Linked DNA regions of Plantactinospora sp. BC1. The main gene of each other region encodes a partner of the protein of the gene in region 2 in a complex. Links are inferred from orthologs where the notes say so. Each region holds a gene or a part of one and is shown on either strand. Other genes may lie near its edges.

Region 1 (3,043 bases), 2.8 Mb from region 2 along the record:
CGTGCCAGCCGTCGAGGATCGCCCCGCAGTCGATGGAGATCAGGTCGCCGTCCCGGAGCACCTGGGTCGGCGCCGGGATGGCGTGCACGATCTGCTCGTTGACCGAGGAGCAGATCGAGGCCGGATAACCGTGGTAGCCCTTGAACGAGGGGGTGCCGCCGGCCTCCCGGATCACCGACTCGGCGATCGCGTCGAGATCGGCGGTGGAGACGCCGGGAGCCACGGCCGCGCGCATCCGCTCCAGGGCCGCCGCGACGACGAGCCCGGCAGCCCGCATCAGCTCGATCTGCTCCGGGGTCTTCAGCTGGATGTCCAGCTGGGGTCGGCGCATGGTGCCCAGCCTATCCGCCGTACGACCGCAGGGCGTCGATAGCCCGGACGGTGACGTCCTCCACCGGCCCGGTGGCGTCGATCCCGACCAGCTTGCCCTGCGCGCCGTAGTAGTCGATCAACGGTGCGGTCTTGCTGGCGTACTCACGCAGCCGCTCGGCGATCGTCTCCGCCTTGTCGTCGTCCCGCTGGAACAGCTCACCGCCACACCGGTCACAGACGCCCGCCACCGAGGGGGCGTCGAACTCGATGTGCCAGACCTTCTCGCAGCCCCGGCAGGTACGCCGGCCGGAGAGCCGCCGGATGACCTCGTCGTCGTCGACGACCAGCTCCATGACCAGATCCAGGGCGGTGCCCAGATCGGCGAGCAGCTTGTCCAGCGCCGCGGCCTGCGGGGTCGTCCGAGGGAATCCGTCCAGCAGGAAGCCCTCGGCCGCGTCCGGGCGGGCGAGCCGGTCCCGGACCATGTTGATCGTCACCTCGTCGGGCACCAGCTTGCCGGCGTCCATGTAACGCTTCGCCTCGACACCGAGTGGGGTGCCCTGCGACACGTTGGCCCGGAAGATGTCCCCTGTCGAGATCTTGGGCACGGCGAGGTGGGCGGCGATGAACTCGGCCTGGGTCCCCTTGCCCGCCCCGGGGGGACCGACCAGAACGAGTCGCATCTACCGCAGGAACCCTTCGTAGTTCCGCTGCATGAGCTGGCTCTCGATCTGCTTCACGGTCTCCAGCCCGACACCGACCATGATCAGCACCGCGACGCCGCCGAACGGGAAGTTCTGGTACTGCTGGCTGTCCAGCCAGATGAAGAAGAAGTTCGGCAGGATCGAGATCAGGCCCAGGTAGAGCGCACCGGGGAGGGTGATCCGGCTCAGGATGAAGTCCAGGTAGTCGGCGGTCGGCTTGCCCGGCCGGATGCCCGGGACGAACCCGCCGTACTTCTTCATGTTGTCCGCGACCTCGGTCGGGTTGAACGTGATCGAGACGTAGAAGTACGTGAAGAAGATGATCAGCAGGAAGTAGACGCTGATGTAGGTCGGGCTGTCCGGCTGCACCAGGTGGTTCTGCACCCAGGTCTGCCAGTTGTTCAGGTTGTTCTGGTCGAAGAACTGGAGCAGCAGCGACGGCAGGTAGAGCAGCGACGACGCGAAGATGACCGGGATCACACCCGCCTGGTTCACCTTCAGCGGGATGTAGGTGGAGGTGCCGCCGTACATCCGCCGGCCGATCATGCGCTTGGCGTACTGCACCGGGATGCGGCGCTGGGCCTGCTCAATGAAGACGACCGCGGTGATGACCACCAGGACCAGGACCAGGACCAGGCCGAACATGCCCCAGCCCTTGTTGTTCTTGATGGTCCAGCCCTCGCTGGGCAGCCGGGCGGCGATCGAGGTGAAGATCAGCACCGACATGCCGTTGCCGACGCCGCGGTCGGTGATCAGCTCGCCGAGCCACATCACGACACCGGTACCGGCGGTCATCGTGATCACCAGGACGGTCACGGTCAGCCAGGTCGGCAGGCCGGTGCCCTCCGGGATGATCGGGAACTCCTGGCACATCCCGTTGAAGAGCTGGCCGGAACGGGCCAGCGCCACGAACGCCGAGGCCTGCAGGATGCCCAGGCCGAGGGTGAGGTAACGGGTGTACTGCGTGATCTTCGCCTGACCGGCCTGGCCCTCCTTGCGGAGCTGCTCCAACCGCGGGATGACCACGGTGAGCAGCTGCAGGATGATCGAGGCGGTGATGTAGGGCATGATGCCCAGCGCGAAGACCGACAGCGAGAGCAGCGCGCCGCCGGAGAAGAGGTTGAGCAGGTTGAAGACGCCGTTGCCCTCACCCGACTCCATGGTCTGGATGCACTGCTGCACGTTGCCGTAGGAGACGCCCGGGCTGGGCAGCGTCGCACCGAGCCGGTAGACCGCGATGATGCCTACTGTGAACAGCAGCTTCTTGCGCAGGTCAGGCGTGCGGAACGCACTGAGAAAGGCGGAGAGCAACTTCTTCCTCCTGCGCGAGGCGGCCGCCGGTGGTTCATGGCGGGACGGGGTGGTTGTCGGGCGATCGACCCGATACCCATAGCTGGGATCGGACTCTAACAGTCCGGCGCGCTCCCGGGCAGATCCACCCGGAGAACATTCACCGTTTCCGATGTTAACGGGATCGATGGACCCCTAGTAGGTCAGGGCGCCCGCCAGTTGCCATCAACTGGGCGAGCGCCTCGACCGCGACGTCCTACAGCTCCGTCACCGAGCCGCCGGCAGCGGTGATCTTCTCCTTGGCCGACGCGCTGAACGCGTGCGCCGACACCTGGAGGGCGACCCCGCCCAGCTCCCCGGTACCGAGAACCTTCACCGGCTGGCCCTTGCGGACGGCGCCGGCCTGAACCAGCTCCTGCGGACCGACCTGGCCGCCCTCCGGGAACAGCTCGGCGAGCCGGTCCAGGTTGACCACCTGGAACACGACCTTGAACTTGTTCTTGAAGCCCTTCAGCTTCGGCAGCCGCATGTGGATGGGCATCTGCCCACCCTCGAACGCCGCCGAGATGTTCTTCCGGGCCTTGGAACCCTTGGTACCGCGACCGGCGGTCTTCCCCTTCGAGCCCTCACCGCGACCCACCCGGGTCTTCTCGGTCTTCGCTCCGGGGGCCGGGCGCAGGTGGTGGACCTTGATCGTCATTACTCGACCTCCTCGACCTTCACGAGGTGGCTCACGG
Region 2 (4,946 bases):
CCTTGATCCGCCCTTCGACGACGAACGTGTCCCGGAGACCTGGGTCGACCTGACACCACCGCCCCGAGCCGTCCCGCCCGCGGTCGAACGGTTCCGGCCGGCGGCGACCGAGAGTCGGCGCCCGGGCCGGATCGGCCACCCGCTCGCCGTGCCGACGACCTCGTCCCGACCCACCGCCCCGGTGAGCACGCCCGTTCCGCACCCTCACCCGGCCGGCCTGCGGGCGGCCGCTCCGACGCACCAGGGCAGGGTCGGCAGGGCTCGCCCGGCCCCGGACCCCGCCCGGGCAGCCGCCTCCGACGGTCCAGGTGCCGCCGGGACGACCACCCCACCACCGGTCCCGGAGGCGGTGGCCGGCGCGACCCCCGAGGCGAAGCGGGCGGCGAAGCGGTTCCTGGACACCTGCCTGGAGATCGTCAACGGCTACCGACCGGCCGGGCACGTGCGCGCGCTGGCCAGCCCCACCGACGCGGCCGGCATGGTCGCGCAACTCGCCTCCGCCACGGGCCGGGTCTCCGGCCGGCGCCGGCCCGGACAACCGGTCCGCACCGTGCGGCTGCGCCGGCTGAGGGTCTGTGAACCCCGGCCCGGAGTCGTCGAGGCGGCCGCCGCGGTCGGGGTCGCCGGGCGTACCTGGGCGATGGCGTTCCGGATCGAGCGGCGCCGGGGAAGCTGGGTCGGTACCTCGGTGGCCCTGCTCTGACCGGCCGCGGCCGCCGCGCTCGGTCGGGCCCGGCCGGCGCACCTCCCGCCGGACCGTCCAAGCCACCGGTGCCGTGCCTGACACAGCGGTGCCCCCGACCGCCGAGCGACGGTCGGGGGCATCGGACGATCAGGCGCGTGGGCGATCAGGCGCCGCCGGGCGCTCCATGGCAGCGCTTGTACTTCCGGCCCGACCCACAGGGGCAGGGCGCGTTCCGGGACGGGGCGTTGGCGCCGACCGTCTGGCCCTGAGCGGGCCGGCGGGACGCCGCGGGCGGGGGCGGGCCGCCCACACCGAGCGCCGGTGCCTGCGGACGCTCGACCGCCACCCCGCCGGTCGCCGGAGCCTCGCCGTCGATGGTCGGTGCGGAGTACTGGAGACCCTGGGTCCGGGGTGCCCGGCCCAGGCCCTTGGCCCGGATCTCCACGGGCGAGTCCGTCGGCACCTGCATCGGGGCCGGCCCGGCGTCGGCCTCGGCCGGAGCCGGCTTCGCCTCCTCGACCTGGACCTCCAGGTTGTAGAGGAAGCCGACCGTCTCCTCCTTGATCCCGTCCATCATCGTGGCGAACATGTCGAAGCCCTCGCGCTGGTATTCCACCACCGGGTCACGCTGGGCGTAGGCCCGCAGGCTGATGCCCTCCTGGAGGTAGTCCATCTCGTAGAGGTGCTCGCGCCACTTGCGGTCGATGACCTGGAGCAGCACCATCCGCTCCAACTGCCGCATCGCCTCGCTGCCGAGTTCCTCCTCGCGCCGCTGGTACGCCGCGAAGGCGTCCTGCTTGAGCTGCTCGAGCAGGAAGTCGGCGTCCAGGCTGGTCCGCTCGCCGCCGGACTCCTCGACGATGTCGTCGATGGTGACACCGATCGGGTAGAGCTGCTTGAGGCTGGCCCAGAGCTGGTCGAGATCCCAGTCCTCGGCGTAGCCGTCCGAGGTCGCGCCGGTGACGTACGCGGTGACCACGTCGTCGATCATGTGCCTGATCTGGTCGTTCAGGTCCTCGCCGTCGAGCACCCGCTTGCGCTCGGCGTAGACCACCTGGCGCTGCTTGTTCATCACCTCGTCGTACTTGAGGACGTTCTTGCGGATCTCGGCGTTCTGGCCCTCGATCTGGGCCTGGGCGCTCTTGATCTGCCGGGTCACCATCTTGGACTCGATGGGGACGTCCTCCGGGATGTTGAACCGCTCCATCACGGCCTCGACCGCGCCGGCCCGGAACCGCTTCATCAGCTCGTCCTGGAGCGAGAGGTAGAACCGGGACTCGCCGGGGTCACCCTGCCGGCCGGACCGACCGCGTAGCTGGTTGTCGATCCGCCGCGACTCGTGCCGTTCGGTGCCGAGGACGTAGAGGCCGCCGACCGAGGAGACCTCCTCGGCCTCGGCGTCGCAGGCCTCCTTCCAGCGCGGAAGGATCTCTTCGAGCGCCTTGGCGTAGTCGTCGCCGTGCTCGACCGGGTCCAGGCCGCGCTGCCGCAGCTCGGTGTTGGCCAGGTATTCCGGGTTGCCGCCGAGCAGGATGTCGGTACCCCGGCCGGCCATGTTGGTGGCCACCGTGACTCCGCCCTTGCGCCCGGCCTGGGCGATGATCTCCGCCTCCTTGGCGTGGAACTTCGCGTTCAGGACGGCGTGCGGGATGCCCCGGCGGCGCAGGAGCTGGGAGAGCACCTCGGAGTTCTCCACCGAGACCGTGCCGACCAGCACCGGCTGGCCGAGGGCGTGCCGCTCGGCGATGTCCTCGACGACCGCGTTGAACTTGGCCCGCTCGGTCTTGTAGATCACGTCGGGCCGGTCGATCCGGACCATCGGGCGGTGCGTCGGGATGGTGACCACGCCGACCTTGTAGACCTTGTTGAACTCGCCCGCCTCGGTCTGGGCGGTACCGGTCATGCCGGAGAGCTTGTTGTAGAGCCGGAAGTAGTTCTGCAGGGTGATCGTGGCAAGAGTCTGGTTCTCCTGCTTGATCTCCACGCCTTCCTTGGCCTCGATCGCCTGGTGCATGCCCTCGTTGTAGCGGCGGCCGTGCAGGATCCGGCCGGTGAACTCGTCGACGATCAGGACCTCGCCCTCGTTGACGATGTAGTCCTTGTCGCGCTTGTAGAGCTCCTTGGCCTTGATCGCGTTGTTCAGGTAGCCGACCAGCGGGGTGTTCACCGACTCGTAGAGGTTGTCGATGCCGAGCCGGTCCTCCACCTTGGCGACGCCGCGCTCGGTCACCGCGATGGTCCGCTTGGCGTAGTCGACCTCGTAGTCGCCCTCGCCGTCCTTGCCGGGCTGGAGCCGGGCCACCACCCCGGCGAACTCCGAGTACCACCGGGCGGAGTGCTCGGCCGGGCCGGAGATGATCAGCGGGGTCCGGGCCTCGTCGATCAGGATCGAGTCGACCTCGTCGACGATCGCGAAGTTGTGCCCGCGCTGGACCAGGTCCTCCTTGCTCCAGGCCATGTTGTCCCGGAGGTAGTCGAACCCGAACTCGTTGTTGGTGCCGTAGGTGATGTCGGCCTCGTACGCGGCCCGGTGCTCGGCGGCCGGCCGGTTCGGCAGGATCACCCCGACGGTCAGGCCGAGGAACTCGTGCACCCGGCCCATCCAGGCCGCGTCCCGCTCGGCGAGGTAGTCGTTCACCGTGACGATGTGCACGCCCTTGCCGGAGAGCGCGTTGAGGTAGGCCGGCAGCACCGAGGTCAGGGTCTTGCCCTCACCGGTCTTCATCTCGGCGATGTTGCCGAAGTGCAGGGCCGCGCCGCCCATGATCTGCACGTCGTAGTGCCGCTGGCCGAGCACCCGCGACGCCGCCTCGCGCACCGTGGCGAACGCCTCGGGCAGCAGGTCGTCGAGGGTCTCGCCGTCGGCCAGCCGCTCCCGGAACTGGTCGGTGAGCGCCCGCAGCTCCTCGTCGGTGAGGTTGACGTAGTCGTCCTCGATCGAGTTGACGGCGTTGGCGATCGCCTTGAGGCGGCGCACCATGCGCCCCTCGCCCGCGCGTAGGACCTTTTCCAGAATCGACACGGATCAACGCTCCCCTAGACAGTCTGCCGAACCATCGTAGGCGCATCACCGGCCCGATCGTCAGTCGCGCCGCCCCTCCCGTTCAGCGAACCGGACATTCTGTCCGATAGTAGCCTTGAGGGCCGGTAAATCCGGTTACGCCCAGGGCGAACCCTCCGGCACGATGGCCCGATGAACCAGAACAGCAGGCCGGACGGGGTCGAGATCGTCGAGGCGGGGCTGCTGCTCCGGCCCTGGCGGGCCGAGGACGTCGAGGACGTACACCGGGCGTGCCAGGATCCGGCCATCCAGCGCTGGACCGCCGTGCCGAGCCCGTACCGGCTGGAGGACGCGATCGACTTCGTCACCAAGCGGGCTCCGCGGGCCTGGTCGACGGGGTCCGGAGCGCCCTTCGTCGTCCGCGACGCGGCCACCGGCGAGTTGCTCGGTTCCTGTGGGCTGATCAGCATCGACCCGGTGCTCCGCTCCGGAGAGGTCGGCTACTGGACCGCCCCCTGGGCCCGGGGCCGGGCGGTGGCGGTCCGGGCCACCCGGGCGGTGTGCCGGTGGGCCTTCGCGGAGTTGGGGCTGCGCCGGATCGTCTGGCAGGCCGAGGTCGGCAACCACGCCTCCCGGCTGGTCGCGCTCCGGGCCGGCTTCCAGGTCGACGGGCGGCTCCGGCTCGCCGACCCGCACCCGCACGGCGTCCGGGACGGCTGGGTCGGCTCGCTGCTGCCGGACGACCTGGCCGCCGCCGACCCGGACGGCACGGGACCGACCGACGGCCCGGCCGGCAAGGGCTCGCTCGAGGCCCGCCGGACCGCCGTCTTCGCCGCGCCGCAACCGGTGCTCTTCGCCCGGCCCGCCGACGGTACGGAGCTGCGGCTCCGCCCCCTGCACGAGCCCGACCTGGACGCGATCGTGCGGACCTGCCGGGACCCCGAGAGCATCCGCTGGACCACCGTGCCCGACCCGTACCAGCGCTCGGACGCGGAGTTCTTCGTGCACGAGCACGGCCCGACGGTGTGGCGACGGGGTACCGGCGCGGTCTTCGCCATCGTCGACGAGTCCGACCGGTACGCCGGGGTGGTGGAGCTGCGGATCTCCCCGAGCGATCCGCTCGTCGCCGACCTGGGTTTCGTCGTCTCGCCGTGGGCACGCGGCCGGGGCTACTGCCCGGCGGCGGTCGCGGCCGTCTGCGTCTGGGGCTTCACCGCCCTGAACCTGGCCCGGATCGAGTGGCGGGCCAACACGGGCAAC

Evidence for each region. Proteins that work in one complex are often made in the same cells at the same time.
Region 1: the proteins of secA (region 2) and secY are in contact, whole or in part, in a crystal structure (PDB 3DIN), measured with the Thermotoga maritima proteins. The link is inferred for Plantactinospora sp. BC1 from one-to-one orthologs. Residues at the interface, in WP_004082002.1 of Thermotoga maritima: Glu261, Ala262, Arg263, Lys300, Ala301, Arg302, Thr303, Ile304, Ile305, Leu323, Tyr324, Asp325, Pro326, Val329, Ser330, Tyr333, Ile336, Lys340, Phe345, Val349, Glu363, Phe364, Tyr374, Ser375, Gly376, Gly377, Glu393, Ile395, Thr482, Ser483; in WP_004081795.1 of Thermotoga maritima: Glu108, Gly109, Glu110, Glu111, Ala236, Glu237, Arg238, Arg239, Ile240, Thr241, Ile242, Gln243, Tyr244, Ala245, Arg246, Arg247, Val248, Thr249, Gly250, Arg251, Arg252, Val253, Tyr254, Gly256, Ala257, Ser258, Thr259, Tyr260, Leu261, Pro262.

The regions. Positions count from the first base shown.
Region 1 is NZ_CP028158.1:6,031,703-6,034,745, forward strand. The notes cover bases 162-3,043. They hold secY (preprotein translocase subunit SecY), read right to left. Parts: upstream 2,328-3,043; coding sequence 996-2,327; downstream 162-995. Other genes in these bases: map (type I methionyl aminopeptidase), read right to left, coding at 162-331; C6361_RS26405 (adenylate kinase), read right to left, coding at 342-995; rplO (50S ribosomal protein L15), read right to left, coding at 2,563-3,006; rpmD (50S ribosomal protein L30), read right to left, coding at 3,006-3,043. Outside these bases: more of map, read right to left, coding at 1-161. UniProt on the Escherichia coli protein: The central subunit of the protein translocation channel SecYEG. Consists of two halves formed by TMs 1-5 and 6-10.
Region 2 is NZ_CP028158.1:3,187,739-3,192,684, forward strand. Bases 649-4,091 are described here. They hold secA (preprotein translocase subunit SecA), read right to left. Parts: upstream 3,708-4,091; coding sequence 849-3,707; downstream 649-848. Other genes in these bases: C6361_RS39200 (Rv3235 family protein), read left to right, coding at 649-703; C6361_RS13725 (GNAT family N-acetyltransferase), read left to right, coding at 3,879-4,091. Also shown: more of C6361_RS39200, read left to right, coding at 350-648; more of C6361_RS13725, read left to right, coding at 4,092-4,946. UniProt on the Escherichia coli protein: Required for protein export, interacts with the SecYEG preprotein conducting channel.